One region of the Silvimonas iriomotensis genome, then DNA from elsewhere that is predicted to be linked to it. Evidence: predicted binding sites of a transcription regulator. Region 1 holds the regulator's gene; each other region holds the start of a gene.
What was found. Region 1 encodes FNR, which switches genes on or off when oxygen is low (the NO sensors DNR and NnrR bind a similar motif). Its sites were predicted from a motif close to TTGATNNNNATCAA; they were not measured.
Positions count from the first base shown of each region.

Region 2: a site for FNR is predicted at 7,395-7,408, ahead of IEX57_RS18710 (ribonucleoside triphosphate reductase). Genes of this name have one in related genera too.
Region 3: a site for FNR is predicted at 6,349-6,362, ahead of IEX57_RS15050 (phosphoketolase family protein). Genes of this name have one in related genera too.

Region 1 is NZ_BMLX01000001.1:1,128,067-1,138,871, forward strand. It holds gene IEX57_RS04970 (hypothetical protein) at 1-459, opposite strand, end outside; gene IEX57_RS04975 (response regulator) at 456-824, opposite strand; gene IEX57_RS04980 (sulfite exporter TauE/SafE family protein) at 905-1,639, opposite strand; gene hemN (oxygen-independent coproporphyrinogen III oxidase) at 1,677-3,074, opposite strand; gene fnr (fumarate/nitrate reduction transcriptional regulator Fnr) at 3,292-4,038, shown strand; gene IEX57_RS04995 (hypothetical protein) at 4,051-4,746, shown strand; gene IEX57_RS05000 (phasin family protein) at 4,831-5,394, opposite strand; gene IEX57_RS05005 (putative motility protein) at 5,565-5,798, opposite strand; gene dnaE (DNA polymerase III subunit alpha) at 5,926-9,375, shown strand; gene IEX57_RS05015 (NADP-dependent malic enzyme) at 9,606-10,805, shown strand, end outside.
Region 2 is NZ_BMLX01000007.1:117,413-128,217, reverse strand. It holds gene IEX57_RS18745 (hypothetical protein) at 1-1,354, opposite strand, end outside; gene IEX57_RS18740 (pilin) at 1,438-1,902, opposite strand; gene IEX57_RS18735 (pilin) at 2,077-2,523, opposite strand; tRNA gene IEX57_RS18730 (tRNA-Thr) at 2,669-2,744, shown strand; gene IEX57_RS18725 (NAD(P)H-dependent flavin oxidoreductase) at 3,009-4,184, opposite strand; gene IEX57_RS18720 (anaerobic ribonucleoside-triphosphate reductase activating protein) at 4,327-5,052, opposite strand; gene nrdD (anaerobic ribonucleoside-triphosphate reductase) at 5,049-5,237, opposite strand; gene IEX57_RS18710 (ribonucleoside triphosphate reductase) at 5,322-7,322, opposite strand; gene IEX57_RS18705 (TetR/AcrR family transcriptional regulator) at 7,443-8,045, opposite strand; gene IEX57_RS18700 (hydrolase) at 8,123-8,695, shown strand; gene IEX57_RS18695 (MOSC domain-containing protein) at 8,752-9,294, opposite strand; gene IEX57_RS18690 (pyridoxine 5'-phosphate synthase) at 9,302-10,042, opposite strand; gene IEX57_RS18685 (NUDIX hydrolase) at 10,125-10,739, opposite strand; gene IEX57_RS18680 (GNAT family N-acetyltransferase) at 10,797-10,805, opposite strand, start outside.
Region 3 is NZ_BMLX01000004.1:116,026-126,830, reverse strand. It holds gene IEX57_RS15075 (ABC-F family ATP-binding cassette domain-containing protein) at 1-925, shown strand, start outside; gene IEX57_RS15070 (IS3 family transposase) at 1,346-2,884, opposite strand; gene IEX57_RS15065 (hypothetical protein) at 3,089-3,934, shown strand; gene IEX57_RS15060 (VOC family protein) at 4,095-4,514, shown strand; gene IEX57_RS15055 (sodium:proton antiporter) at 4,723-6,126, shown strand; gene IEX57_RS15050 (phosphoketolase family protein) at 6,472-8,859, shown strand; gene IEX57_RS15045 (inositol monophosphatase family protein) at 9,050-9,847, shown strand; gene IEX57_RS15040 (Gfo/Idh/MocA family protein) at 9,831-10,805, opposite strand, start outside.

The DNA of each region.
Region 1 (10,805 bases):
GATCAAGCGGTCCACCTCGGCGTTCTCTGCAATGATGGTCGGCGGCGAATACGACAGCGGCGACACCAGCAGATCAGCAATCCCGTTCAGACAGGCACCGACCAGCACGTTGCCGACATCCAGCAAGAGTTCGCGCTCGGTCGCCTGGCCAACTTCGTCCTCGTAACCCATCAGGTCGGCAAGGTTGCGGCAGCCACGTTCGTCATAGATCACCATGGCTTCGCCACGCAGCGTGCCAGAGAACGACTGGCGCACGGCGGTGACAGCCAGTTCGCGCCCGACCGTCTGCGCGATGGTGCCCGAGATATTGCCGGCATCGGCCAGCGAAATACCCGGCACCGACAAATGGACAAAGCTGCCCATCAACTGGGCCAGCAGCGCGCCGGCGCGGCCCATGGCAATGTTGGTGATTTCCTGCAGCGCGTCGCGCTGATCTTCCGTCAAGGCAATAACAGTCATAGCTTGATTCCGTACTCGCGCAACACCGCCTCAATACTGGCCGGATCAACCGGCTTTTTGACGAAGGCTGCAGCGCCCAGGGCGCGTACGCGCTCGCGCGCCAACGTTTGCACATCTGCGGTTACAACAACCACAAAGGAATTCAAACCTTCTTTTTGCAGGGTTTCCAGCACGGCATAGCCGTCCATGTCCGGCATGGTCAGATCCAGAAACATCACGTCGGCCTTGCCCGCGCGATAGGCCGCGACCGCCTCGTTGCCATTACTGGCCTGCGTGATTTCCACGTCCCACGTGGGGGGCAAAGCTTTGATCAGCATCTTGCGTGCTATGGATGAATCGTCGACGACAAGTATCGGCGTTGGCATGCGGCATTCCGGGCTATTCAACGAGGCAAAAGGCCTAAGCTGACAGATTTTAGTGAAGTTATCTCGCCCTGAATAGTCTCTCAAAGCACCATATGACTAAATAGCAGCACTGAAAGCAGCCGATATATGCCAAATGCAATAAAGAGCAACCCTGCCAACACCCTGACAAATCGCTTTCTTATCCACTGCAAAATCCGGCCTGCGGCCTGCCCCATCAACAACAGGTTTGGCAGCGTACCCAGCCCGAATGCCAGCATTATCAAGGCGCCCTGCCCGACCCCGCCAGAGGACAAAGCTGACAAGCTGGCCGTATAAACCAGACCACAGGGCAACCATCCCCAGAGCGCCCCCACGATCAGCGTGTCAGGCCAGCGCCTGACTGGTAAGCGACGACGCAAAACCGGTTGCAAAAATCGCCACACGGGCCGACCAACGGTTTCGATATGCACAATCCAGGAAAACCAGCCGGCCAGATACAGCCCGACGCCAATCAGCAACAGGTTGGCCAGCACATAGAGCACCAGCTTGATGGACTGCAGGGAAACAAGAAACGGCAGCGCGCCAAGCGCCCCGGCCAGCGCGCCGATGAGCGTATAGCCGGCAAGGCGGCCAAGATTGAAACCCAGGTGATAACGCAGGCGCGGGCCGGGTGGCAATTGCAAGCTGAACGCGGCAACGACGCCGCCGCACATGCCAAAGCAATGTCCGCCGCCCAGAAAGCCTGCCAGCAAGAACGCAAAAACGTCGAAGTCGTGCAAGGATGATCCCGCTAGGAAAAGCACGCCAGACCCAGCCACCAGAACGGCGACAGACAAGCGGCAAGCTTACCGCAAAACCTGGCAGATCAATGCATCAGACAAGGCGGGAGTAGCGCGCGGCGGTAGTTTTCTCACGCAAGTGGCGATCAAACACCATAGCAATGGAGCGGATCAGCATGCGTCCCTTGGGCGTAACCTCGATGCCTTCGGGCGAAATGATCAGCAAGTCATCGCGCATCATGGCGTCCAGCACCGCCAGTTCAGGCGCAAAGTAGGTTTTGAAATCCACCAGCCAGGCGGTTTCGACCTGCCCGAAGTCCAGATTGAAGCGACACATCAGCCCCTGAATGACCGATCGCCGCAACAGATCATCGCGGTTCAGCTCGTACCCCCGCACGATGGGCAGGATGTCTTCATCCAGCATGGCGTAGTACTGTTCGATCTCTTTGGCGTTCTGGAAATAACCGGCGCCCACTTTGCCAATACCGGAAACGCCAAATGCCAATAAATCAGATTCCGCCCAGGTTGAATAACCCTGGAAATTGCGCTGCAAAGTGCCACGCCTTTGCGCTACGGCCAGATCATCATCCGGCAATGCAAAATGATCCATACCGATATAGACATATCCGGCCTCGGTAAGCCGCTCAATTGCAGATTGCAGGATATCGAGTTTTTCTGATGCCCCCGGCAATGCACTGGCATCCATTTGCCGTTGTGTTTTGAATCTTTCAGGCAAATGCGCATAATTATAAAGCGCAAGTCGGTCTGGCCTGATTGCCAGAACCCGGTCGATTGTGCGCAACACACTTTGCACCGACTGGAACGGCAAGCCGTAGATCAGATCAATGCTGACCGAGCGGAAACCCATGCTGCGCGCGGCGTCGATCACCATACGGGTTTGCGCTTCGCTCTGCACGCGGTTCACGGCGCGCTGCACGCGCTCGTCAAAATCCTGCACGCCAACACTCATGCGGTTAAAACCGGCCTGGGCCAGGAGGCTGATTTTGGCGGGCTGCAATTTGCGCGGATCAATTTCGATCGAATATTCGCCATTTGGCAAAATATGGAAATTCTTATTGATTTCTGAAATCAAATCGGCAAGTTGTGCTTCCGGCAAAAAAGTAGGTGTACCACCGCCAAAATGAATCTGGCCAACCTTCATGGTATATGGCAATATATTTGCCAGCAGCCGAATTTCTTTTTTAAGATATTCGACATATTCAACTGCCCTGCTTTCATTTTTGGTGATGATCTTGTTACAGGCGCAGTAGTAGCAGACGGTATTGCAAAAAGGCAGATGAAAATACAGCGATGCCGGGCGGTCTGCCTCCCCCACGCGGGACTGCTGCAGCGACGCGGCATAGGCGTCGACACTCAGCGGACCAAAGCGGTCAGCAGTGGGATATGAGGTGTAGCGAGGCCCCTGGCCATCGTAGCGTTCGACAAGGGGGCGATCGAACTCGACTTGCTGGATGTAGGCGGCTGTATGCATTTGTCCTGCCCTGAAAATTCAGGGTAAACAGTTTGCCTCCACCCTGGAGATATTTACTTGATACAGATCAAAGCAAATCGCATGATGCTCGCATCTACTTCGCACATGTAATTAATAGATGCCCTCAGCGACCGACCGTTTCTGACAGACCAGCCCCAACCGTGACTTTGGCTCTGGCCTGCAGGCAATTATCTGAAGTCCAAGTGGAAAAACAACCATGCTCTCACCTATCCAGTTACGTGAAACCGGTCTCAAGCAATTGCGCCATGCCTGCTCCAGTTGCAGCCTGCGCGAACTGTGCCTGCCTGTCGGGCTCTCTCCCGATGAAATGCGTCAGGTCGACCAGCTTGTCAGCCAGGGCCGCCCGATCAAGCGGGGCGAAGCGCTCTATCGGGCCGGCGAACCGTTTCACTCGCTTTACGCTGTGCGCCTGGGTTTTTTCAAGACCAGTGTTGTCTCTGAAGATGGCCGGGAGCAGGTCACGGGCTTTCACATGAACGGTGAACTGATCGGCATGGATGCCATCAGCACCGAGCACCACACCTGCGATGCGGTGGCACTGGAAGACAGCGAAGTGTGCGAGTTGCCATTCAATGAAATGGAAAACATGTCGCGCCGCATTCCCTCGCTGCAGCGCCACCTGTACCGCCTGATGAGCCGCGAGATCGTCCGCGATCATGGCGTCATGCTGTTGCTGGGCAACATGAAGGCTGAGGAGCGCATTGCGGCATTCCTGCTGAACCTGTCACAACGTTTTGCCTTGCGCGGTTACTCGCAGCACAGTTTTCATTTGCGCATGACGCGTGAAGAAATCGGCAGCTATCTGGGCCTGAAACTGGAAACCGTCAGCCGCACCTTGTCACGCTTCCAGGACCAGGGTTTACTGCGGGTACAGAACCGTTTGATTGAACTCAAAGACATCGAAGGCCTGAAGCAGTTGATGAATAGCTGCCAGGGCAACTGACCCCGCGCCCCCATGATCGCCCAGCTCTGCCTGATTGCCCCTGCCGCACAAGCCTCTGCCGTACTTGAACGCCTGGGACAGGCCGGGCTGGGGCTGCCTGTATTCCCGGCGGAGGCGGCGGCAGCGCTTCCGCCCGCCCCCACGGCAGACAGCACGCTGGTGCTGATCAATCCGGGCAATATGGCTGCTTACCAGCAACACTTGGCCGTTGCCCGGCAAGGTGGCTGGCGCCTTCTGGACCTGGCGGTCAATCTGCACAATCCGTTTGGTAAAACCATGGGCTGGATGGTTGCCGCGGGTGGCAACCATGATGATTTCGCCCTGGCCACGCCGGTACTGGATGCGCTGGCGCCGCCGTTTCCCAAAGCCTGGCTTCACGCCGGCGGCCCTGGGGCCGGTGCTTTTCTGAACAGCATTGCCAGCGGCTGGCTGGCGCAGTCTGAATCTGTCTGGCAATGGTTGCTGCATGCCTTGCAGCAACCGGGTGCCAGTTCGTTTGATCTGCAATCCTGGCAAACGCTGATCGACCACAGCCTGACGCACCTGCAAGACGATGCCCGCAGCTATCTGGCCATTGATACCGGGCCGTTCCAGCCCTGGTTTGCCGATCAATGCGCCCTGCTACTCAACCCGCTGACCCGTGAATCCCCGGCCCGCCAACTGGCCAACTGGTTCCTGGCCGCGCAGGCGGTCAACCCCAAACCCTGACTCACACAGTGTCGGCCCAAATAAAAAACGGCCCCTTATGAAGGGGCCGTTAACGCAATCGGCAGATATGCGCTAGTAAACAGGTCAGGCAGCAGCGGCCTTGCGGCGATTGGCTGCAGCGGTAGAGCTGGCCTTGTTGATGTTCTGCACGGTCGCAGCCAGCCACTCTTCGCTTTGCTTGCGGGTTGCGGCGATCGCGGAATCGTACACATCAAACGTGGTGGCCACGCCTTGACGCAGGCTCTTCACACCTGCGGCACCGGCCGGATATTGTTCAGCCAGCTTGTCCAGACCAGCCAGTACTTCTTCGCTGGTTTGCTTCAGATGTTTTTCCACCAGTTCACCCAGTTCTTTCTGGGTGGCATGGGCAATGCCCACGGCTTCGCGCCAGGCGGCGGTGGTTTTTTCGGTCACGGGTTCGACCAGTTCGCGCTGAACGGCCAGCGCTTCATTCGCGTCCTTGGCACCAGCAAGGGACTTGGCAGCGTGCTCGTTGTCAGACAACAGTGCACGGGCAAAACCCAGTTGCACCGCCCAGAGGCGCTCTGTACCGGTCAGGACGGTACGGGCAAAACCCAGAGACTGTTCGATCCCGACTTGTTGAGCGCGGGAAAACTCTTCGGCGAAACGGTTGGTACCAAGCGTCATGATTTTTCCTAAGTGGTTGTGCAATGCAACATTTGAGGGCATTCTGGCAGAATGCATTCATATGTCAACCTTATTTTGTGCAATGCATCAGAAAAATCCAGCACGAAAAAAAACGACCTGACGGTCGTTTTTTTATAAACAGGATCAAACAGTTGTTTGATTTGCAGGCTTTACGCTTTGACGTCCACGCTGTTACCCAGGTTGGACGGATTGTTGTACTGCGGCACTGGCGGCAGCGCCTGCAACAGGCTAAGGGCCGCAGAAGCTTGCGCGTCATTGGCTTTTTTCATGACGGCCACGTTGATCGAATTGGCGTTGGCGGCGGGTTGCAGCACCGTGGCGTTGAGCTGGTTCATGCTCTGATTCACCGCGTTGCTTTGACTGCTGACTGCACTTGCATCCATAAGGCTGAAGACTCCTCTATAGGAATCAACACCTTAACCTGGAATTTATTACAAATGCAAGTTAGTCCGCCCACACTGTTCAACGCGCGCCTGCCTCTGTCTTGATTAGCAGTGATAGAATTTGCGGATGAATACCCCTGCCTTTATCCATCTCCGCCTTCACTCCGAATTCTCTGTGACCGACGGCATTGTCCGTATTGACGATGCGGTCAGCCAGGCCAAAAAGCTGGGCATGCCAGCCCTGGCTGTTTCGGATCTGATGAACCTGTTTGGCATGGTCAAGCTGTACAAAGCCTGCCGCAACACCGGCCTGAAGCCCATCGTCGCGCTGGATTGCTGGATAGAGAACCATGATGATCGCGACAAACCCACGCGCGTGTTGTTTGTTGCCCGCAACCGTGACGGTTACGGCCGTCTGTGCGAACTCCTCACCCGCGCCTACCTGGAAAACCAGTATCGTGGCCGCGCTGAACTGAAAAAAGAATGGCTGGACAGCGGCGACAACACGGGCTTGATGTGCCTGTCTGGCGCGCACCAGGGCGAAATCGGCCAGGCCATCCTGAATGGCAACATGGCCGGCGCCATTGAACTGGCCCGCTGGTGGCACGATCACTTTCCTGGTGCGTTCTATCTGGAACTGCAACGCAGCGGCCGCCCGGAGTGCGAAGCGTCGGTGCAGGGTCATCTGGATATCGCGTCCGAACTGGATTTGCCAGTTGTTGCGACACACCCCATCCAGTTCATGGACCCGGACGACTTCAAGGCGCACGAAGCCCGTACATGTATTTCTGAAGGCTACGTGATGGCCGACAAGCGCCGGCCGCGCAACTTCACCGAAGAACAGTATTTCAAGACGCCTGACGAAATGCAGGCGCTGTTTGCCGACCTCCCCGAGGCGCTGGCCAACACGGTCACGCTGGCGCAGCGCTGCAACGTGAATATCGTGCTGGGCAAGAACTTCCTGCCGCTGTTCCCGACGCCCGATGGCATGACGCTGGATGACTTCCTGGTGCATCAGGCCAAGGACGGCCTGGAAATGCGTCTGGCGCAGTTGTACCCGGACGAAGCCAGACGCGACGCCGAACGCCCGCGCTACCAGGAACGCCTCAAGTTCGAGACCGATACCATCATCCAGATGGGCTTCCCGGGCTACTTTCTGATCGTGGCGGACTTTATCGTCTGGGCCAAGCACAACGGCTGCCCGGTCGGGCCGGGCCGGGGGTCGGGCGCGGGTTCGCTGGTGGCCTATTCGCTGGGCATTACCGACATTGACCCCACCGAATACGCCCTGCTGTTCGAGCGCTTCCTGAACCCGGAACGGGTCTCGATGCCTGACTTCGATATCGACTTTTGTCAGGACAACCGCTGGCGCGTGATTGAGTATGTGCGCGGCAAATACGGCGCCGAGGCCGTCAGCCAGATCGCCACCTTCGGGACCATGGCCGCCAAGGCGGTGGTGCGCGACGTTGGCCGCGTGCTGGATCTGTCTTATATGTTTGTCGATGGCCTGTCCAAGCTCATCCCGGCCGCACCGGGCAAGCAATACAGCCTGGATGACGCTACCGAGATGGTTCCGGAACTGGCCGAACGCGTCAAAAACGAAGAAGAAGTGATCGAGTTGTGGGAGCTGGCCAAGAAGCTGGAAGGCCTGACCCGCAATATCGGCATGCACGCTGGCGGCGTGTTGATTGCGCCAGGCCAGATCACCGACTTCTGCCCGGTGTACCAGGCCAGCGGCGTGGATTCGTCGCCGGTTTCCATGCTCGACAAAGACGACGTGGAACAAGTCGGCCTGGTGAAGTTCGACTTTCTGGGTCTGCGCAACCTGACGATTATTGAACTCGCCCTGCAATACATCAAAGAGCAGACCGGCGAATACATTGACCTGATGAGTCTGGGCTTTGGCGATCAGGCGGCGTATCAGGTTTTCCGCGACGCCAACACCACCGCCGTGTTCCAGGTTGAATCGGACGGGATGAAGCGGCTGCTGGAAAAGCTGGCACCCGACCGTTTTGAAGACATTATCGCTGTGCTGGCGCTCTACCGGCCGGGCCCGCTGGGCTCTGGCATGGTGGATACGTTTATCAACCGGAAAAAGGGTCTGGAAACCCCGGATTACTTCCACCCTGATCTGGAAAAGTGTCTGGAGCCGACTTACGGCGTGATCGTGTATCAAGAGCAGGTGATGCAGATCTCGCAGATTATCGGCGGCTACACGCTGGGCGGCGCGGACATGCTGCGCCGGGCCATGGGTAAAAAGAAACCTGAAGAAATGGCCAAGCACCGGGTGACCATTGCCGAGGGCGCGGCCCAGAAAGGCTACGATCCGGCACTGGCCGAGCACTTGTTTGACTTGATGACCAAGTTTGCCGAGTACGGCTTTAACAAGTCGCACACGGCCGCCTACGCGGTGGTGTCGTACCACACCGCCTGGCTCAAGGCGCATCACACCGCGGCGTTCATGGCCGCCACCATGAGTTCTGAACTGGATAACACCGATCAGCTCAAGGTGTTCTACGACGATTGCGTCGAGAAGAACAGGCTGGAAATCCTGCCACCCGACGTCAACGCCAGCATGTACCGCTTCGTGCCGGTCGGCAAAAAACAGATCCGCTACGCCCTGGGCGCCATCAAGGGCGTGGGTGAAGGCGCGGTCAACATGATCGTGAATGAACGTACCGCCAACGGCCCGTACATCGATCTGTATGACTTCTGCATGCGGACCGACAAGAAGGAAGTCAACAAGCGCGTAATTGAAGCGCTGATCCGCGGCGGCGCGTTTGATGCGCTGGATAGCAACCGCGCCCAGTTGCTGGCCAACGTTGAACAGGCCATGAGCATTGCCGAGCATGCCGCTGCCAACGCCAACCAGGGCAGTCTGTTTGATGTGTTCGAGCCGGCCGCCGCCCCCACCGTGGAGCGGATCGTGGTGCCGGCATGGGATGACAAAACCCGCCTTGCCGAAGAAAAACCGGCGATCGGGTTTTATCTCTCCGGGCACCCGTTTGATGCGTATGCCAAAGACGTCAAAGCGTTTATCAAAACCCGGCTGGACCGCTTGCAACCGCGCAAGGATATTCAGTACGTCGCCGGGATTGTGATCGGTGTGCGGGTAAAGAATGGCGAGCGTGGCCGCATGGCGTTTGTGACGCTGGATGACGGCTGGGCCAAGCAGGACATCACCGTGTATTCCGAGGTGTTTGAGGCCAACCGCACCAAGCTGACGGAAGATGCGTTGCTGGTCATTCCGGGCAAGATCAGCGAAGACCGCTTCTCGGGCGGCCTGCGTGTGATTGCCGATGGCGTGATGGACATCGCAGAAGCCCGCAGCCAGTTTGCCCAGGCGCTGACGCTCAAGTTCAACGGCAATGCCGACGCGGCCAGACTGAAGCAGACCCTGGATAACTGGTCAGGTGGCGCATGCCAGGTGGAGATCGAATATCACAACGACAACGCCCGTTGCAAACTGGCGCTGGGCTACGCCTGGCGCGTGACTTTGCATGACGATCTGGTGGGCAATCTGAAAACATGGCTGGGCGACGATGCAGTGACGATCCGCTTTGCCGCGCAGCATTAAGTGTGTTTCAAACAAGGGGCCAGTGGCCCCTTGTTTGTTTCCGGCGCCCGTCAAAAAGGCGTGGAACAGGTTCCGTGATGCCGCACCAGCGCGCTTTCCCTATTCGGCAAAACCCTGACTTGTTTTCAGGAGAAGAGGCGCGGAGCATCACAATAACCCGGTAAATATATTGCGCTTGCACAAACCAACAAAACCCAATCACTACAAAATCAAAGGTATCGGAGTTCTACATGGATGATGAACTGAAGAATAAGGCGCTGGATTATCATCGTTTTCCCCGCCCCGGCAAGATTCAGGTGGTTCCGACCAAGGCACTGGCCAGCCAGCGTGATCTGGCGCTGGCCTATTCGCCCGGCGTGGCTTCTGCATGTATGGCGATCGTGGAAGACCCGGCTGAAGCCCGCAACATGACCGCGCGCGGTAACCTGGTGGCCGTGATTTCCAACGGCACAGCCGTGCTGGGCCTGGGCAATATCGGCCCGCTGGCCGGCAAGCCGGTGATGGAAGGCAAAGGCGTGCTGTTCAAGAAGTTCGCCGGCATTGATGTATTCGATATCGAAGTGGCAGAAAACGACCCGGACAAACTGGTCGACATTATTGCTTCGCTGGAACCCACTTTCGGTGGCATCAACCTGGAAGACATCAAGGCGCCGGAGTGTTTCATTGTTGAGCGCAAGCTGCGTGAACGCATGAATATCCCGGTGTTCCATGATGACCAGCACGGCACGGCCATCATCACCGGCGCCGCCGTCAAGAACGGCCTGCGTTATGTTGGCAAGAAAATTGAAGAGGTCAAGCTGGTGTGTTCCGGCGCGGGCGCTGCCGCCATTGCGTGTCTGGACTTGCTGGTCGGCATGGGCCTCAAGCGTGAAAACGTGGTGGTCTGTGACTCCAAAGGCGTGATCTACAGCGGCCGCGATGAGCGTCTGGACGAAACCAAAGCGCGTTACGTCCGCGATACCGACGCCCGCACGGTCAGCGACGCCATCACCGGCGCCGACATTTTCCTGGGCTTGTCCGGCCCTGGCGTAGTGACGCAAGAGATGGTCAAGCGCATGGCCGACAAGCCGCTGATCCTGGCGCTGGCCAACCCGGACCCGGAAATCTCTCCGCCGGCCGCCAAGGCCGTGCGCCCGGATGCCATTGTGTGCACTGGCCGCTCTGATTACCCCAACCAGGTCAACAACGTCCTGTGCTTCCCCTTCATCTTCCGTGGCGCACTGGATGTCGGCGCGACCACCATCAACGAAGAAATGAAGCGCGCGGCCGTGACCGCGATTGCCGATCTGGCCCACGCCGAGCAGTCTGACGTGGTGGCCGATGCATACAGCGGCCAGAGCCTGAAGTTCGGCCCGGAATATCTGATCCCGAAACCGTTTGATCCGCGCCTGATCATCAAGATCGCCCCGGCCGTGGCCCAGGCCGCCATG
Region 2 (10,805 bases), on a different contig from region 1:
AGAGGAACGGGTAGTTGGTCGTAAAAAACTGGACGCCGATGAAAATGGACTGGCTGAGGTTATCGCCAATGATCGCCAGTGCCACCACCAAAACCAGCGCGACGCTGACCAGTTTTTGCACGGATTCACGCACTGATACCACCTGGACATAGGCGAGCGCCAGGCCGAGCAGCGCCAGGATCAGGCTGGCATCGTTCCCGCGCATGATCAAGCCGGCGGTGGCTAGTGCCATTGCCCACAAAGCAGGTAGTGAAAGGTTCTTGCGATCAAGCAGCATATCTGTGACCACAAGGCATGGAATCAGGGCCTGGCAGATCCAGAGGATGCGCCAGATCTGCATGGAAGTGATCAGGATTACTCTCAGCCAGTCAGCAAAAATCAGGCTGATGGCAAGCGACACAAGCGTCGCAACCGTAATCGCACACACCAGCTGTTTGAGGCGTGGATTATTGCCGTGCCGGATATAGACAAGAGACAGCACCATGCTGCCGCTGATCAGGTACAGGTCGTTCAAGGGCCAACTGCTGATGAAGACATGCAGGTTGAACGCCAGGATAAGGTTTAGCCAACTGCCTGTGTAAACCTGGAAAAGCTGGCCAAAAGGGCCGTCGTGCTTCAGCGCCAGAATACCGACTACTACGCTACCGGCGATGCAGGTTGCGATCAGGGCCTTACGTGTCCATGCTGCCGGCGGATACATGAACACGTATACCAGCCAGACCGTCAACCCGGAGAACCCGACCAGCGGGTGCATCAGGCAGGCCACAGCAAAAACGAGCAGCGACGCAATATGGCGCTGGCGTAGCATGAAAAACAGCGCAAACAGCACTGCGGGTTCTGCCGCGCTGCGGGCGGTCAGGAAGTTCTCCGCAAACCGGAAAATGGCAAAGCCGCCGTAATTGGGTGGGAGCAGGACAATCGCGATGGTTGCAACAACCGGGGCGTAGCTGCTTTTAAAGACCGCCCTGCAGCAAAGGTAAAATGCGCAGAACCAGCTAAACAAGGCGATAAAAGTGAGCAAGAGGCCGGCGTTGGCAATACCAATACCTTTGATCACCAGTGCATAAATGCGGGTGAACAAGGTGTAATCGTCTTGGGACCCAAACATGAAGAAAGGGTCGCCAGGATAATGCTCGGGAGAAATGCGGTGCAGTGTCTGACCGAGATAGAGCATCCCGTCATGCCAAAACCCGAACCAGGGGTGGCAAAGCATCCATACGGATGCCAGCAGGAAAAAAACAATGGCCGGGTTCTGGTGAACCAGCCCGTCCAAAGCCTGCTTCCATTCAGTCAGCAGCTTTGGACGCGTAGAGGGGGACGCCTTGGAGAGATTCACGGTCTGTTCGATGGTCATGAGTCAAGAATACCGGTATGCCTCACACCATCCAGAACCACGTGCAAGTGCGAAAATAAGGATAAATCAGCGGGATTATCTGTTTAACCGCGGCACTGACTGGGGAGGTATTTTTGAGCCAGCGTGGTCCCCGCTGCTCTGTTGCATTGCCAGATCAAGGCGCCGTTTGGCACGACCCCGTTAGTCAGGCTACCACTATTGGTTGCATCCAGGGGCTGGAGCACCAGCGTGCTACCACCACCTGATAGGCCGGCACCAGCAATCGATGTAAACGAAATGGTGATGGCACCGGTGGATGAACTGATGTTCATCGCAGAGACATTGGAAGTGCCGGAACCAAAAGAGAAACCAAGATTAAAAGCGTTGCCATTTGCGGCATTTTCGGCGACCAGCGTTTTGGCATAGTCAGCAATCCCAAGGCCTTCGCTAACCCGGGCGCGCACGGTGTAATCCTGATAGGCCGGGATGGCAACCGCAGCCAGAATGCCGATGATTGCAACCACAATCATCAATTCAATCAATGTGAAACCGCGTTCAGTTTTACGCATTTTGTCCTCCGGGACAATTCAATGGCAGGCATCTGCCACGTTCAAACCTGTCAGAATGTAATGAGCCCGGAAGTGAACTACTGCGTTGCGCAGTATTGTAGTGGGTGGGCCTGAGTAGGATGGCGTGCTTTAACGAAAGCCCGCCATCCCGAGTTAATCGGTCAAATTAACCGATTAGCGGCACTGCGACGGACGATACTTGGAAGCCAGAGTGGTACCGGTACCGTTACACGCCCACTGAATCACGCCTTGCGGAACAGTGCCAGCTTGCAGCGCTACACCGGAGTTGCCCGTGTCAGTCGGGGTAAATTCGATCACGCCATTACCAGCCTTGGAAGCGTAGGTCACGTCGATGTTACCGTTGCCAGCAGTGATGGAAACAGTGTTCACGTTGGTGGTGGAACCGGACCAGCTGTAACCCAGGCTCAGGGAAGAAGCGCCGTTAGCGGCGTTTTCAGCAACGATTGCCTTGGCAGCGTCGGCCATGCCCAGACCTTCAGAAACGCGGGCGCGGACGGTGTAGTCCTGGTAAGCCGGGATGGCCACAGCGGCCAGAATGCCGATGATCGCAACAACGATCATCAGTTCGATAAGGGTGAAACCCTTTTGCATGCGTTGCATGTTCAGTCTCCGAAAATTGTTTGTTGGTGTGCGGGGTCTCCGCGCCAGCAAAGTTAGAGCAAAAGCTATGCCAGCGGGATGGGCCCCGCCGGCGCATTGTGCCCGGCTTGGTATCTATTGCAAAGTTGCTTATAATGCTGGCTCCGCCGTTGTAGCTCAGTCGGTAGAGCAACTGATTCGTAATCAGTAGGTCGAGTGTTCGATTCACTTCAACGGCACCAAAGACAGTAAGGGTCAGGCTTTCGAGCCTGGCCCTTCTTCGTTTTCGGGCCCCTTTTCTGATGCTAACCGGCTGCTGAACCGTTACAGCGCCATGTCAGGCCATCCACGCCAGGCGGCGACGAATGGCGGCGGGTGTGGCGCAAAAACAAAGGCCGGTGTGGATACCCACACCGGCCTTTGTACCTGGAAGTGACGAAATTCGTCACTGCTAATTTCTGTAATTCGTCAGATTTTTCTTATATTCGCCGTGATGCCCGTCACGCTCAGGCCGGGTTGGTCGTCAAACCGGCGGGGCGCTGGCCTGTCAGCAGATAATCAATCAGCTCGCGCACCGGGCGGATGGCATTACCGAATGGCAGGCTGTCCGCGCCGCGGAAGAACAGACCACGATTGACTTCACCGCGCATGGCAGCGGCCAGTTTCAGGTCAATGCAGAACTGCCCGACTTTGGCGAGCCCGTCGCGCAGGCCGCAGACCGACAGGCAGTTTAGGCCTTGGGTGCAGCGGGCCGGATCGGCTTTGGCGTTTGATTGCAGCCGGGCTTCGCGGTTGATGTAGTTTTTCAGCCAGGGGGTGAGTACGGCGCGGGCTGGCAGGCCGGCGACGCTCATGAATTCGACGATGTCTTCATCGCGCGCGTTGGCGAGGACGTCCTTGAAGTTGGGGTGCGCGTCGCCTTCAGCCGACACCGCAAAGGCGGTGCCCAGTTGCACGCCGCTGGCGCCGTTTTGCAGGTAGTGGCGCACCTTCTCATGGCTGTTGATCCCGCCGGCCACGATCAACGGGATGCGCTGGCTTTCCAGTTGCAGTTCCTTGAAGAGCTGCAGGGTTTCGGTCAGCACGCGGTCAAAGCCGAATTTCTCGTTGTGGACGTCGTCCAGACGGGTGGCGCCCAGGTGGCCGCCGGCGTGGCCGGGGTGTTCGATGACAATTGCGTCGGGCAAGCGGTTTTTCTTCAGCCATTTTTTCAGGACCACGCCAATGCCGCGGCTATCGGACAAAATCGGCACCAGCGCGACGTCCGGGTGGTCTGCCGTGACGTCGGGCAGGTCCAGCGGCAGGCCTGCACCCATCACAATGGCGTCGGTGCCGGCTTCGCAGGCGCAGCGGACATAATCGGTATTGGCGGACACGGCCTTCATGACGTTCACGGCGATCAGGCCGTTGCCGCCAGCCGCAGTTTTGGCCAGGTGTACTTCACGGGTGAGCGCTTCGTAGTTCAGCGCATCCAGCCCGGCCTGATCCTTGATGGTTTTGCTTTGTTCCATCAGATCGGCATGGTGATGGCGCAGGTCTACGCTGGCGATGGTGCCGACGGCGCCTTGTTGTGCCACGGCGCCCGCCAGTTTGTGCGCAGAGATGCCCACGCCCATGCCGCCCTGCACGACAGGGAGCAAGGCTTTGCCTTTGATCAGCAGTGGTTTGAAAGCATGTTGCAGCATGGGAAAGTCTCCCGCCTTGATGGCGATTCCTGGTTAAGAGCGGGGAGTCTGCGGGTTTGTCTCTGGTTTGATTTTGATTCAGATCAAAGCGTCATTGCAGAGATGATGCCGTGTATACAAATCACCAAAAGCGATGTCACTAATGCGTACGGATCGACGTGCGCGGCAGCACGCGCCGCAAGCGCGCCAGGGTGGCGTCACCAGGCCAGTCCGGTGGGATTGCCTGTTGCAGCAACAACGGGCTGGCACAACCTGAGGCGCGGAACGGCTGCAGCACGAAATCCTCTACGCCTTGCACGGCGAGTGTGCCGGCCAGTTGCAGCAGGGCGGTTTCATCATGCAGGGCGGGGTGGATGGTGGTGCGGCATTCGAATTCCACGCCGCTCTCGATCAGCAAATGCAGTGATTCGCGCGCGGATTTGCCGCTGTGCCGAACCTGGGTGACGGCTTCGTAACTGGCGAAGGGGGCTTTGACGTCGAACCCGACCCAGTCAAGCAGCGGCAGACATTGCTTGAGCCGCGCCGGATACGCGCCGCCGGTATGCAGGGCAACCCGGAAACCCAGCTCCCGCACTTGTTTCATCATGTGGGGCAGCCAGTATTCCGCCAGCGGTTCGCCGCCGCAGAACACTACGGCATCCAGCAAGCCGCGCCGGCCGTGCAGCCAGGCCAGCGTGTCATCCCAGGTGGGACTGCTGGCTTGTTTGCGGCGGCTTTGCAGATGCGGGTTATGACAATAATGGCAACGCCAGGGGCAGCCAGAGATAAACACGACGCAGGCCAGATGGCCCGGATAGTCGCAACTGGAAAACGGCACCACGCCACCCAGCTTGGGCGGCGTGCGGGCATGTGCTTCGTCGGTCATGGCCGTTCCTTGAAGAACTGGCGTTCCTTGAATTCACCTTGCTTGCCAATATTGAAGGCCGACACGGGGCGGTGGTAACCCATGACGCGCGTCCAGACTTCGCAGCGTGTGCGCTCTTCTTGCTTGAGCGCGACGCTGGCACGGGTTGCGGTGTGGATGACGGTTTGGGTGGCGTGATCGTTCATGCAGGTTCTCCGGGGGATGGCGGGGGCAAGCGGTAGAAAAAGAACGCGGCCGGTATTCCGTGGCAATCGCCGGCCGCGTCGCTGCTAGTTGCAGCAAACCGGTTTCGCGGCCAGCAATTCCTGGTCGCACTTGGGGCAGAACTCGTGATGGCCGCTCAGATAGCCGTGCTTGGGGCAGATCGAGAACGTGGGCGACACGGTGATGTACGGCAGCCTGAAGCGCGTGAGTGCGCGGCGGACCAGGGTGCGGCAGGCATCGGCCGACGAGATGGCCTCGTTCATGTACAGATGCAGCACGGTGCCACCGGTGTACTTGCGTTGAAGCGCATCCTGGCGCTCCAGCGCCTCGAACGGGTCGTCGGTGAAACCCACGGGCAACTGGGTGGAGTTGGTGTAATACGGCTGCTCCGGGGTGCCGGCCTGCAGAATGTCCGGGTAGCGGCGTTTGTCTTCTTTGGCAAAGCGATAGGTGGTGCCTTCGGCCGGCGTGGCTTCCAGGTTGTACAGATGGCCGGTTTCCTCCTGGAAGCGCGTCATGGTGTCGCGGATGTGATCCATCAAGCGTGTGGCCAGGTCATAACCGTAGGCAGTGGTGATGTCGTCCGCGTCGCCGGTGAAATTGCGGATCATTTCGTTGACGCCATTCACGCCCAGCGTGCTGAAGTGATTGCGCAAGGTGCCCAGGTAGCGCTTGGTGTACGGATAAAGCCCGCCATCGATCAGGCGCTGGATCAGCTTGCGTTTGATCTCCAGGCTTTGTTTGCCCAGGTCCATCAGCTCGTCGATACGGGCAAACAGGCCTGGCTCATCGCCCCGGAATTCATAGCCGATCCGGGCGCAGTTCAGCGTGACCACACCCAGGCTGCCGGTCTGTTCGGCAGAGCCAAACAAGCCATTGCCGCGTTTGAGCAGTTCTCGCAGATCCAGCTGCAACCGGCAGCACATGGATCGCACCATGTGTGGCTCCAGATCACTGTTCAGGAAATTCTGGAAATACGGCAGGCCGTATTTGGCCGTCATTTCAAACAGCAAGGCCGTATTGGCGTGATCCCAGTCGAAGTCAGGCGTGATGTTGTAGGTGGGAATGGGAAAGGTGAACACGCGGCCCAGCGCATCGCCTTCCATCATGACTTCGATGTAGGCGCGGTTGATCATGTCCATTTCTGCTTGCAGCTCGCCGTAGGTAAACGGCATTTCCACACCGCCCACGTACGGAATCTGTTCGCGCAGATCAGCCGGGCAGGTCCAGTCGAAAGTCAGGTTGGTAAACGGCGTCTGCGTGCCCCAGCGGCTGGGCACGTTCAGGTTGTAGATCAGTTCCTGGATGTACTGTTTGACCTGGGTGTAGCTCAGCTCATCCACGCGCACGAACGGCGCCATATAGGTATCGAACGAGGAAAACGCCTGTGCGCCGGCCCATTCGTTTTGCAAAGTGCCCAGGAAATTGACGATCTGGCCAATGGCCGACGACATATGCCGGGGCGCTTTGGCTTCCACCTTGCCCGGGACGCCGTTGAAACCTTCATGCAGCAGCCGGCGCAGGGACCACCCGGCGCAATAGCCCGAGAGCATGTCCAGATCATGAATATGGAGGGCGCCAGAGCGGTGGGCGGCGCCGATTTCCGGCGGGTAAACATGATTCAGCCAGTAGTTGGCGATCACCTTGCCACTGGTATTGAGGATCAGCCCGCCCAGGCTCCAGCCCTGGTTGGCATTGGCGTTGATGCGCCAGTCTGACTGGTTGAGGTATTCATTGATGCTGGCCTCAACATCGACCACGGTGCGGGTGTCAGAGCGCAAGCGGGCGTGCTGGCTGCGCCAGGTGATGTATGCCCGCGCGGTCTTCAGATAACCCTGTTCCAGCAGGGCTTCTTCCACATGATCCTGGATGATTTCAATGCCCGGACTGGTCAAGCCGGTCTGGGCAAGGCGCCGTGTGACCTTGTCTCCCAGCGCTTGCGCCGCCGCAAGATCAAACTCGCCGCTGTATTGTGCTGCGGCCAGCAGGGCACGCGTGATGCGTTCTGCATCAAAAGGGACAATGCGGCCGTCGCGTTTGCGGACGTGGATGGGCTGGCTATGCACGGCTTACCTCAATATCTTGTTGTCTGGTCGGGTTTCAGCACAAGATATTGGGGTTTGTCGTGTTGAGGGGTGTTGATCGGGGTCAATTCTCAGAATGTTGAGTATTACCCCACCCAGGGCTTACGGCTGCCCTGCGGACAAGCGGTTGACCAGCCAGAACGCCAGCATGTCGCGCATTTCATCCAGCGCGGGGCGGCGGGTGGGCAGGTCTTCTTCGCTGTTGAGGGCCACGGCCGCCTTCATGATCTGCAAGACCACCACGGCCACGGGCATGAGTGCCTCGTCTGAGCGCTCTGGCGCTTTCAGGCGCAGGATATTGAGCACGTGCTCGCGCATTTTCTGGCGCACGCCCATGGCTTTCACCGGCGGCGCGCCACGGGCTTCGACCAGCACGGCAAAGGCCGGGTGGGCCGCGCGGAACTGGATCAGCGCCGAGAACAGGTTTTGCGCGGTTTCAGCCACCGACCATTGCTCTGCTTGCTGGGTCAGCGCGGTCATGCGCTGGTACAAATCGGCCGCATGGTCGGTCAGCACTGCGTCGGCCACGTGTTCCTTGGTCGGGAAAAACTGATACAACGAACCAATGGAAGAGCCTGCCTGCGCGGCGATCTCGGTCATGGTCGTGGCCTCGTAGCCTTTGCTGGCAAAGAGCTGGTCCGCGGCTTCCAGCAAGGCGGCGACGCGCAGGCGTCCACGTTCGCGTTGCGGTTTTCTGGCGGTCATACTTGCGTTTTGTGAGTCCATCCTCATATACTCTGTTTTGTGAGGAGTTCCTCACATATTAGACGGAGCGAAACAACATGGTAAAGCTTGATCCAGCAACAACTGCCTTGGTGCTGATTGACTTGCAGCAAGGCATCTTGCCGTTCGCGGGTGGCCCGCACACCGCCCAGACCGTGGTGGATCATGGTGCGCAACTGGCCAGACGCTTTCGTGAACTGAACGCGCCGGTGGTACTGGTGCGTGTGGGTTGGGCCGATGATTTTGCCGATGCCCTCAAGCAACCCGTCGATCAGGCTGCGCCGGCCAGAGCGCTGCCGGAAAACTGGATGACGTTTGCCCCCGAACTGAACGTTACCGAACAGGATATCAAGATCGTCAAGCGTCAGTGGGGCGCGTTTTACGGGACCGAGCTTGATCTGCAACTGCGCCGCCGTGGCATCAAGACCATCGTGCTGGCAGGGATCTCGACCAATATCGGCGTGGAATCGACGCTGCGCGCGGCCTGGGAGCATGGTTACGCTGCCGTGGTGGCCGAAGACGCATGCAGTGGTGGCAGCGCAGAACACCACAACTTCGCCATGCAGGTGATCTTTCCGCGATTGTCGCATGTACGCAGCACGGCAGAGGTGCTGGCGGCACTGGCCGACTGAGCGGGCACACAGGACACATACAAAACGGGCGCATTGGCGCCCGTTTTTTTTGCCGTTCAGACGCGTTCCAGTTTGTGGTGCGGTAACGGCGGCAGGCAGACGGAGATGCTGTCGCCAGGCCGCACTTCGCCGCCCGCAAGCACAATGGCCATCACACCGGCTTTGCGGACCAGGTTGCCTTCGGCGTCACGGCTCAGGACCGCCGCTGTCAGCCCTTTGCGGTGATGATCCAGCTGACCGCAGGGGTTGCGCAGCCCGGTGATTTCCACCACCACCCCGGCGCCGATCTGCAATTGCGCGCCGCGCGGCAGCGACAACAGATCAATGCCGCGCGTGGTGATGTTTTCGCCCATCTCGCCCGGTTGCAGCGTAAAACCGGCACTGGCCAGTTCGTCGTGCAGTTCGCCCTGGATCAAATGCACCTGGCGCAGATTGGGCTGGGTCGGGTCCGCGGCCACGCGGGAGCGGTGTTTTACCGTAACGCCCATGTGGGCATCGCCTTCTACGCCCAGGCCGGCCAACAAGCGGATGCAATCGGCATTGGGCTTGCTGAAGGTATGGGCCGGGCTCTGGCTGACATGGCTGACCGTGGCCTGCATGGGCGGATTACCCCGCCGCCTTGCAGATGGCCACGTACTGGCGCACTACGCTGGCATAGCCCTGCTCCAGCGCTTCCACCGTCAAGGCGTGGCCAATCGAGACTTCTTCCACGCCGCGCACGGCGGCCAGAAAATCGGCCAGGTTGACGAGGTTCAGATCATGTCCCGCGTTCAACCCCAGGCCGGCTTTGACTGCGGCTTCACCGGCTTTCACGTATTGGTCGATCACGCTGGCATGCGTGCCTTCGCTGTGTTTGACGGCGTAATCCTCGGTATACAACTCGACGCGGTCTGCTCCGGTTTGTGGCGCCAGGGCCACTTGTTCCGGGTCCGGATCCACAAACAGGCTCACACGTACCCCGGCCGCTTGCAGTTCTGCCACCACGCCTTTAAGAAATGCCATCCGCTCGCGAATGTTCCAGCCATGATCAGAGGTGATCTGGCCCGGCTCATCGGGCACCAGCGTGCACTGGGCCGGGCGCGATTGCAGCACCACATCCAGAAACTCACGCGATGGATAGCCTTCAATATTCAGTTCCGCGCCTGGGTATTGCTTGACCAGCGCCGCCAGGGCCAGGGCGTCGGCGTTGCGGGCGTGGCGTTGATCCGGACGCGGGTGGATGGTGACGCCGCGCGCCCCGTTATCCAGGGCAATCCGGGCGAAGTGCTCGACCGAGGGGTAATCCCGCCCGCGTGAATTGCGGATCAGGGCGATCTTGTTCAGGTTGACGCTAAGCAGGGTGGGCATGTCGGAACGCAGGTTTCGCCAAAGCTCCATTTTTGCCTGATTGACGTGGCGTGTCCATGGTGGGCGCGGCTTTGGGCGGGTTCTAGTCGAATTCGACCTGGCCGTTTCTGTGCAGCGCGAACAGCCGGGCAATCTGTTCCGGCAAAATGCGGCCCAAAGAAAGCGGCGGCAACGCGTCTTCGGCAAAGAATGCGACACCATCGGTTTCGATGCCATCCGGCCTGGCCTGGGCCGTGATCTCGCCCTCAAACACCAGTTTCCAGATATGAAACGGCATCACCGGGTGCGGATGCAGAAGCATGTCGATGAGCTTGAGAAAGCGTGTGATACGTACCACGTAACCGGCTTCTTCCAGCACCTCGCGCGCGGCGCACTGGGCAGGAGAGGCGCCGACATCGGCCCAGCCGCCGGGCAGTGTCCACAAGCCATCGCTCATTTCACGCACCAGCAGGATCTTGTTGTCGCTGAACACGGCGGCACGCACATCGAGCTTGGGATTGGCGTAGCCGGCTTCCGGCATGAAGATGCGGGCGACGTCTTCGGCCGTGGTATCGCCAATCAACTCTGCCATTTGCGCGTGGGCAATGGCGGCAATCTCTTCAAAACGCTGGATATCAAACTTGTCTTTGCCATAGGCCAGCCCGGTCTGGGCAACGGCGAGCAGGCGGCGGGCTTGTTCAAGGCGGGAGGTAGACATGGCGGGAGGTGGGGGCAGGGAAAGACCGGTTCATGGTCGAACCCGCGCCGCCGTGTGTCAAGCCGG
Region 3 (10,805 bases), on a different contig from region 1:
ACTGGCCAAACAGCAGGAAAAGATGGCGCACCTGCAAAAGTTTATCGATCGCTTCAAGGCCAAGGCCAGCAAGGCGAAGCAGGCGCAGAGCCGGGTCAAGGCGCTGGAGCGGATGGAGAAGATCGCGCCGGTGCTGGCCGATGCCGAATTCCAGTTCGAATTCAAAGAGCCGCAGAGCCTGCCGAACTCGATGTTGTCGATGACCGGCGCGGTGTTCGGCTATCCGGCGCCGGAGGGCGCGCCGCAAGACACGCCGCCGACGGTGATCGTGCGCAACGTGAACCGCACCGTGCTGGCCGGGCAGCGTATCGGCATTCTCGGTGCCAACGGCCAGGGCAAGTCGACGCTGGTGAAAACCGTGGCCGAGGCGCTGCAGGCGGTCGGTGGCGAGATCATTCGTGGCAAGGGGCTCAATATCGGCTACTTCTCGCAGCAGGAGCTGGACGTGCTGCGGCCGGACGACGATCCGCTGCAGCACATGTTCCGTCTGGTGCGCGACACCCCGGCGGCGATGCGGCCGTCGGCCAACGATTGCCGCGAGCAGGGGTTGCGCAATTTCCTCGGCACCTTCAACTTCAGCGGCGACATGGTGAAGCAGGCGGTCGGCAGCATGAGCGGCGGCGAGAAGGCGCGGCTGGTGCTGTGCATGATCGTGTGGCAGCGGCCGAACCTGCTACTGCTGGATGAACCGACCAACCATCTGGACCTTGCCACCCGCGAGGCGCTGAGCGTGGCGCTGAACGAGTTCGAAGGCTCGGTGATGCTGGTCAGCCACGACCGGGCGTTGCTGCGCGCGGTGTGCGACGAATTCTGGATGGTGTCGCGTGGCGGGGTCAGCGATTTCGCGGGCGATCTGGACGATTACCAGGTCTACCTGCTGGAAGAGGCCAAGCGCCGACGAGAAGAGGCGGCCGGCAAGCGTTAAGCCGGCCCGTCTGCGCGTGACCCCCTTGCGGCCGGGCAGAGGGCGGGATTGGCTACAGGAGCCGGGGCAGTCCAGTTGCCCCGCCGTGCCAGGCACGTCAGGTTTTCAGGGGGCTGTTCAGCGGTTAGAAGCGGACATGCCGGCGAAAGGGGTGCAAGTCTGCTTCGGCCGATTTGCCGCCAGCCACAAACAACAGTAGGCAGGTCATCGGCCAAAGTGCCCGTTTGCTTGTCAGCGGCGTTGGGCGGCACTGCAACCAATAGCGTCCGCTGTTTATCGCGAGTGTTGCTGTAGCCTCTAGGCACGCAGGAAGAAGGCCCGGCTCCCGCTCGCTACCTCGCGGGACAGTGTTCTACGTGGGTCAGTTTTCGGTGCAAATTACTGCATCAGGCGGGGGTGCGGACGTTTTCCTGGACTGGTTTACGTTGCAATCCCCAGGGACTGCCGGTAGGCCACCGGGCTCAGGCCGCCCAGTGACAGCTTGATACGGCGCTCGTTGTACCAGCGGATGTAGATGTCCAGCTCCTGCATGAACCATTCCACAGTGATACCGGTCCAGTTGCGGCCATGGAACATCTCGTTTTTCAACCGTCCGAAGAAGCCTTCGCAGGCTGCATTGTCGGGGGAACAGGCCTTGCGGGACATCGAACGGACGAGACCGGCCGACTGGATCCGTTGCACCCAGCCTGGCCATCGGTAATGCCCACCCCGGTCACTGTGAATCAACGGCTGATCGCCAGTGGCCAGCGTACTGATGGCACGATCCAGCATACTGTTCGCCAGTTGCGCATCCGGCCGGGTGCCGATGGACCAGCTGACTACTTTGCCATCAAAACAATCGATCACGGGCGAGAGATACACCTTGCCCGACGGCAGCGGGAATTCAGTGATGTCCGTCAGCCACTTCTCGTTCGGTGACCGGGCATGGAACTGCCTGGCCAGCAGATTCTCCGGCGCATGGCCAATCTCTCCGCAGTAAGAACTGTAACCGCGGCGACGCGTCCGGTGAACGACAAGCTGCTCCTCCTGCATCAGGCGACGCACCACTTTTTCAGAGAGACGGGCATGACCCTGGCGCAGGACGGCGTGCATGCGCCGGTAGCCATAGCTGCGGTAGTTGCCATGGAAGATACTGGTCATGGCATCACGCACCGCTGCATATTTGTCCGGGAGCCACTGACACGCCCGGTGATAGAAGTACGAACTGCGGGCCAGCCCTGATGCGGCCAACAACTCAGGGAGCGCGTAAGTCTGTTTCAGGGCGTCAACCAGTATCGTCTTCTCCCGGTTGCCCAAGCGCAGCAGGGTGACGCCCGTTTCTTTTTTTATCAGCTCATTCGCCTTCTTCAGGATGTCGTGTTCAAGCTGTAGTTGACGGAGGTTGCGTCGAAGGAATTCGACCTGTTGTTCCAGTGCCGTACGTTCAGTCTCCGATACGGGTGTCTTCTGGCGTTTCATGGATGCGGGATCCTCCCGACCGAGTAACTGGTTCTTCCAGTTGTAGAGCATCGGCCTGCTCACGCCTGCCTTTTGAGCAACCCGGCTCGCACTTTCTTCTCGGGTGCACAATGCAATGACGGCCGTCTGCCGGACCTCCCGGGATTTCGGAACGCTGCCCGCGACCCGCCCGACAGGGCGTTTGCCGATGTCAGGACATCGTTCTTCAATCCAGGCAACCAGCGTCGCACGGCCAGGATAGCCTAACGCCCTCAAGGTGGCGGCAGCACAGCAGCCATGGCTCAGGTAATGATCGACCGCCACCTGCTTCTGGTCGGCGGAATATTTTGACTGCAAACGCACATAGCCCGTCGGCAGATCCCGGCCCTGTTGATATTCGCGATACCAGGCCTTGAGTGCATTTTTTGTTGGATAACCCAGTGTGCGGATGGTTGCGTTGATGCGCTTGCCCAACTTCAGGTAGAGCTGGACTGCTCGTAACCGGTCTTCGTACGAATACATGAACTCCCCTCCAGGTAGTCCAGGTTTTTGTCCGCACCCCCGGCGGGTCAGGTTTGGGTGCAAATCAACAGTCGGCTTTCATTGCGCTTGCCATAACATCTCCCTGATCATTGTTCCAATGTGGAAGCCGCATCGGAACTTGGATTCAGGAGAAATATGGAGACAAAATACTACCTAGACGGGCTCAAGTCAGAACCTAGGGGCATGACCCATCGATTGCTGAGTGAAGAGGAATACCAGACTTTGCTCGGGGATATGACCATTTTGCGAGGGGCACTTGGACTCGAAACAAAGTATCAGTACCTCATCCGCAACTATGCAACCTTCGAGCGCGAGCTGTTTGACTGCACACTAGATTCGGTTCTCTTCGAAAAGAACGAGTACGCAAGTTTTCATGAAATCAAGGTACGGCTAAATCTGGCTCTGGCTAACTTCCTGTCTACGGCTCGTCTCTATCTTGACCAAGCCCATCGCGATATTCAGCCAGCCCTTGCCGACCCAAAAGAAGCAGCCCGTTTACTTAAACACTTCAGGACTGAACAATACGACAGCCACTTTGCCTACCGCTTCATGGAAGCGCTCCGAAATCACGTCCAACACAATGGGAGCGCCATTCACTTGACGACAAAAACCGTAGAGTGGGTTCGAGTGAAGAATGAAGAAGTAATGGAACAAAGGACCATCATTCAGACGACACGTCAGTCGTTGGCCGAAGATGGGAAATTCAAGGCAGAGGTACTGGACGAAATGGATGATCAGGTGGATCTGAGAAGAAGTGTGCGCCAATACGTAGAGTGCTTAAGTGATATTCAGGCCTCAATGCGGTCCGTTATCAAAGATGCCGTACTGCAAGCAGAAACTCACCTGCAGCAGGTCATCGAAGCTGCTTTGGAGGAAAAAGAAGGTGTAGTACGGGTTATGAAGATAACGGATGGGAATGTCGATGAAGACTATGCGCTCTCCCTTGAGTATGACAAGGTGCGACGTGTTCTTCAGTCAGAATCCGCCTCTCTGCGGAACTTGCCTTTAATGCACATCAGTGGCAGATAGATTGAGGTAAAAACCGGTTGATCTCACTGGCGAGTTGGCGAAAAATTCCTCCAGTCTATTGAATACTCTGAAATTGCATGAATACTCGAGCAGGTTCACAGCAGATGGGCCTGGCTCGTCACAGAACATTGACCGACAAAAACTCCACGGGAAAATAGTTATGAAGTACTTACACACAATGGTTCGTGTAACGGACCTGGAAGCCTCTTTATTTTTCTACCGCGATGCCTTGGGTCTCTTGGAAATTAGTCGCAAAGAGTATGAAAAAGGAAGATTCACGCTTGTTTACCTAGCGGCGCCAGGGGATGAAGAAGCGCAAGTTGAGTTGACTTACAACTGGGACCCAGAAACCTACACCGGGGGTCGCAACTTCGGCCACCTCGCCTACGAAGTGAATGACATCTATGCGACCTGTGCAAAGCTGGAAAGCCTCGGCGTGACAATCTTGCGCCCCCCGCGAGACGGCCGAATGGCGTTCGTGAGATCCCCTGATGGAATTTCAATTGAACTTCTGCAAGGTGGCGAGGCTCTCCCTCCAGCTGAACCTTGGGTTTCCAAGCCCAATATCGGTGCCTGGTAAAATTGTCCATAAATTCCTGTCCATGTGGACTCGACGAGTTATAGCAAAGCTATTGATTTTAAATAAAATTAATTGTCCATATGGGTAGAAATTATGTGTAGCCAGGGTTACAAGATCGAGTTCATCCAGAAAAAGACCTGAGGGTCACTGGATTTGCGAGCCGGGCGGCCTGCCCGGCTTTGTCATGCATATTGATTACTGATTGCTCATGCCACTTCTTTGCAAACGCCTTGTGCCACTGTTGATGATGTTGCCCGCACTCGCCTTTGGCGCAGAGCCTGCGGGGGCCAGCCTGTCGCTGGCATGGACCATTCCGTTTGCCGGCATGTTGTTGTCGATTGCCGTGTTCCCGCTGGTGGCGCCGCATTTGTGGCATGACCATTTCGGCAAGATTGCGGCTTTCTGGATTGCCTTGTTCCTGCTGCCGTTTGCCGCCGTCTTTGGCGTGGATGCCGCCCTGCATAACGTCGTACATGCACTGGTGGGCGAGTACATCCCGTTCATCTTGCTGCTGTTTGCGCTGTATACGATCTCTGGCGGCATTCTGGTCTGGGGCACGCTGCGTGGCTCGCCTGCGCTCAATACCGGTTTGCTGGCACTGGGCACACTGCTGGCGTCTGTCATGGGCACCACGGGTGCGGCCATGCTGCTGATCCGGCCTTTGCTCAAGGCCAATGCGCACCGCCAGCACAATGTTCATGTGGTGGTGTTCTTTATCTTCCTGGTGGCCAATATTGGTGGCGGGCTGACGCCGCTGGGTGATCCACCCCTGTTCCTGGGCTTTTTGCAGGGCGTGACGTTCATGTGGACGGTGCAGCACATGCTGCCGTCCGTGGCGTTTTGCGCGGCTGTTTTGCTCACCTTGTTCTATTTCCTGGATCGCCATTTCTGGAAACGTGACCCCGCCCCGGTCGCCACAGAAAAACCGCAGCCGGTCAAACTCTACGGCACCTGGAACATGCTGCTGATCGCCGGCGTTGTGGGTGCGGTGCTGATGTCCGGGCTGTGGAACAGCGGCGTGCAGATCGACATTTACGGTACAGCGGTTGATCTGCAAAGCCTGGTGCGCGACGCGCTGTTGCTGATGCTGGGGCTGCTTTCATTGTGGCTGACGCCAAAGCAGATTCGCGCCGGCAACGAGTTCAACTGGTTTCCGATCCTGGAAGTCGCCAAGCTGTTTGCGGCCATCTTCATTACCATCGCCCCGGCCATTGCCATTTTGCGCGCCGGGCCTGAAGGCCACCTGTCCGGCCTTGTCAGTCTGGTCAGTAACGAGATGGGGGAACCCGTCAACGGCATGTATTTCTGGATGACGGGCTTGCTGTCGAGCTTTCTGGATAACGCGCCGACCTACCTGGTGTTCTTCAACCTAGCGCATGGCGATGCGGCGCACATGATGGGCCCGTTGGCATCGACCCTGCTGGCGATCTCCATGGGTGCGGTTTTCATGGGTGCCAATACCTATATCGGCAATGCGCCCAACTTCATGGTCAAGGCCATTGCCGAGCAAGGCAAAGTGAAGATGCCCGGCTTCTTTGGTTACATGCTTTGGTCAGGTGCCATTTTGTTGCCGTTGTTCCTGCTGGTCACCCTGATCTTTTTCCACTTCTGATCTGGCGGATCACGCCGCGCCCGGCGCGTGATCCGTTCTGCCCCTTGCCCCGCCTGCCAGGCATATTTCTCAAAATATGCCATGATAATTTTCACGGTACTTTCTTTTCTTCCCTGAATTTACCCGTTGAACCTATCCGGTAACTTTCTCTCTATGTCTCAGAGTTTGTTCTAAGGTTACCCAGTAACTTTGTCACAGTGAGCAAAAGTTCAGCCTGGCGCGTTGATCCAGGTCAGAAGCCGTTCATGTAAACGGCATAAACTGATCGTAACCCGGCAAATGCTTTGCTTCACAAAGACAAGCTGCCTGACCAGTTTTGCAATCACAACCAGAACGAGGTGAACCGTGGCTCAAAAAGCTCTTCCCAAGGACCTCATCGACAAGATGCACGCCTACTGGCGCGCAGCCAATTATCTGTCAGTTGGCCAGATTTACTTGCTCGATAACCCCCTCCTGAAAAAACCCCTCAAGCGCGAGCACGTCAAGCCGCGTCTGCTGGGTCACTGGGGGACGACACCAGGTCTGAACTTTGTTTACGTGCATTTGAACCGCGTCATCAAGGAACGCAGCCTGTCTGTGGCCTATATTGCCGGTCCTGGCCATGGTGGCCCGGGTCTGGTCGCCAATACCTGGCTGGAAGGCACCTACGGCGAGGTTTATCCAAGCATTGGCCAGACCGCAGATGGCATGCAGCGTCTGTTCAAGCAGTTCTCTTTCCCGGGCGGCATTCCGTCGCACGTGGCACCGGAAACCCCGGGCTCCATGCATGAAGGCGGCGAGCTGGGTTATTCGGTTTCTCACGCGTTTGGCGCGGCATTCGATAATCCGAACCTGGTCGTGGCCTGCGTGGTAGGCGATGGCGAAGCCGAAACCGGCCCGCTGGCAACCAGCTGGCACTCCAACAAGTACCTGCACCCGATTGACGACGGTTTTGTGCTGCCGATCCTGCATTTGAACGGCTACAAGATTGCCAACCCGACGCTGCTCTCGCGCATTCCGCATGACGAGCTGCAAAAGCTGTTCGAAGGCTACGGCTACAAGCCGCACTTTGTAGAAGTGGGCAAGGATGTCCATGACTACGCCGATATGCACCAGCGCTTTGCCGCGACGCTCGATACCGTGCTCGACGAGCTGGACGCAATCCGCAAGAACGCGCTCAAGGAACAAAAAGCCGGCAAGCCGCTGACCCGTCCGAAGTGGCCGATGATCATCCTGCGCAGCCCCAAGGGCTGGACTGGCCCGGTTGAAATTGACGGCAAGAAAGTGGAAGACTACTGGCGCAGCCACCAGGTGCCGTTCTCCGACATGACGCCGGAACACGTGAAAAACCTGGAAGACTGGCTCAAGAGCTACAAGCCCAAAGAGCTGTTCACCGATGACGGCGCGCTCAAGGCCGAACTGCAGGAACTCGCCCCCAAGGGTGAACTGCGCATGGGCGCCAACCCGCATGTGCATGGTCAGGTCACGCGTGATCTGAAAATGCCGGACTTCCGCAAATATGCAGTCGAAGTCAAAAAGCCGGGCACCATCAATGCCGAAGCAACCCGCGTCATGGGCAAGTTCCTGCGCGATGTGATGAAGGACAACCTGGACGCGAAGAACTTCCGTATCTTCGGCCCGGATGAAACCGCATCCAATCGCTGGCAAGACGTCTACGATGTGACCGGCAAGCAATGGCAGGCCGATTACAAGCCGGAAGATGCGGACAACGACTTCCTGGCGCAAAACGGCCGCGTGATGGAAATCCTGTCCGAGCACACTTGCCAGGGCTGGTTGGAAGGCTACCTGCTGACAGGCCGTCACGGCTTCTTCAGCTGCTACGAAGCCTTCATCCACGTCATTGATTCCATGTTCAACCAGCACGCCAAGTGGCTGAAAACCACGCGTGACATCCACTGGCGCAAGCAGGTGCCGTCGCTGAACTACCTGCTGACCAGCCACGTGTGGCGGCAGGATCACAACGGCTTCTCGCACCAGGATCCGGGCTTCCTGGATCACGTGGTGAACAAGAAGTCTGAAGTGATCCGGGTGTACCTGCCGGCCGATGCCAACACGCTGCTGTCGGTGACCGACCACTGCCTGCGTTCGCGTCATTATGTGAACGTGGTGGTTGCCGGCAAGCAACCGGCGCTGCAGTACCTGACCATGGATCAGGCCATCAAGCATTGCACCAAGGGCGTCGGCATCTGGGACTGGGCATCCAACGACCAGGGCGCTGAACCTGATGTGGTCGTGGCTTGCGCCGGCGACGTGCCGACCATGGAAGCACTGGCCGCGACCGATCTGCTGCGTCAGCACTTCCCGGATCTGAAGATCCGCTTTGTGAACGTGGTTGACCTGATGACCCTGCAACCGAAGGTGGAACACCCGCACGGTCTGGATGATCACGAGTTCGATTCGGTCTTCACGACCGACAAGCCGATCGTGTTCGCCTTCCACGGCTACCCGTGGCTGATCCACCGCATCACCTATCGCCGCAACGGTCACGACAACCTGCACGTGCGTGGTTATGTCGAAAACGGCACCACCTCCACCCCGTTCGACATGGTGGTGATGAACCAGGTTGACCGCTACTCGCTGGCGATTGACGTGATCGACCGCGTGCCGGAACTCGCCGTCAAGGGCGCCCATGTGCGTCAGAAGTTTGAAGACAAGCTCATTGAACACAAGCATTACATCAATGAGTATGGCGACGACATGCCGGAAGTGCGCGACTGGAAGTGGCCGTACTAAGCCGGTTTACCGGTTTGAAACCACAAACGACCTGCTCCGGCAGGTCGTTTTTTATTGGGCGTCGTCAGCATTGGCCATGACAAAACGCAGCCCGGCTGGAAAACCAGTATTGCGGTGCGGCAAATTCCGACAGTACATTTTGCAGAGCTCGCATACAATCGAGCACTGAGCCACCAAGCCGGAGTGCCCTGTGTCTGACCTGGAACTACTGACCCGCATCTGTGACCTTGCCCGCGACGTCGCCGCGCGCGAAGTCATGCCCCGCTTTCTGAAAGTCGCCAGCGGGCGCAAACACGACGGCAGCACGTTTACCGAAGCAGACCTGGCCAGTCAGGCCGCCCTGGTCAAAGGCCTGCCGGAAATCATCAATTGCCCGGTGCTGGGCGAAGAGATGACCCACGCAGAGCAACTGGCGTTGCTGGAAAACAACCCGGACGGCCTGTGGATTGTCGACCCTATCGATGGCACCACCAACTTCGTGCATGGCTTGCCGTATTTCGCCATTTCCATTGCCTTGATGCGGCAGGGCCGGTCGGCGCTGGGCGTGGTGTATCTGCCAGTGCTTGATGAGTGTTATTACGCGGCCGCAGGCCAGGGCGCGTGGTGCAACGGCGAGCCGCTGCCGCTGATTGCGCCGGATATCAAAACCGGCGATGGCGTGGCGATTGTCGAAACCAAGCATCTGACCGGCCGGTTGCCCAACCGCGTGGTCACCGTCGCGCCGTTCTCCAGCCTGCGCAACTTTGGCGCCTCGACCATTGACTGGTGCTTTCTGGCTGCCGGTCGCGTCGACATCATGCTGCACGGCTCGCAAAAACTGTGGGATTACGCGGCTGGCGCGCTGATCGCCCAGGAAGCCGGCTGCCAGCTGGCGACACTGAATCTGGATGACTACTGGGCCGACCGGGTGATGGCGCGCTCAGCCATTGCTGCGCGCACCCCCGCCCTGTTCGGCCCCTGGCGCGACTGGGTCAGATTGAACCGATAAGCCCGCGCTCGAACGGGTATACGACACCCAGTTCTGCCCGCGCGTGATCCAGCAAGCGGATCATGGCGCGTGAGGTCTCGTGCGACAGGATCGGGCTCTGGCGCTTGCCCTCGCGCAGCAGCTCGCAAAAGTGCGCGGCTTCGTAGTTCAGACCACCGCCTTCGGCCGGCTCGTACAGTTCTACCTTGCGGCCATCGGCGTACACAATCGTGGCGCGCTCCGGGTGCCACCATTTTTCGTGAATCACAATATGGCCGCCGGTGGCGCCGATCATGGCGTCGCCCGAGCCACCAACGCCCAGGCCGCAATATACCTGCGAGAAACCGTCACGATGGCGGCTGTTGATGGCGGCAAAGGTATCCACGCCGCCTTCAACCCTGCCCTGCACCTGCACGTTATCGGCGGCGCCCAGCCAGTCCACAGCCAGGAATACGCCATACACGCCGATATCCAGCAAACCGCCACCTGCCAGTTGCGGATCATACAAACGGCCGCCCGACTGGGCTTCCGGAATTGCGAAACCTGCGCGGGTAAAGCGGATCTGGCCGATCGGGTCTTTTTGCAGGGTCTCGCGCAGCTTGCGGTACAGCGGGTAGAACGGCGGCTTCATGGCTTCCATGAACAGCTTGTCACTGACCGCGGCTTGCGCCAGCACGGCCTCCAGTTCACCCAGACTGATCGCGGCGGGCTTTTCACAGAGCACCGCTTTGCCGGCACTAAGCGCGGCCAGACAGTACTGGGCGTGGCTGTTGTGCGGTGTAGCGATGTAAACGGCATCGATATCGCTGGCCAGCAAGGATTCGAGCGACGCTGCGGCCGTCGCGCCAAATTCTTTGGCAAAGGCAGCGGCTTTGTCTGCGGTGTGATTCCAGACCTGAGCCAGAGCGGCATCAGGCACGAGTTTGAGGCCTTCGGCAAAACGACGGGCAATCCCGCCGGTTCCGATCACGCCAAAGCG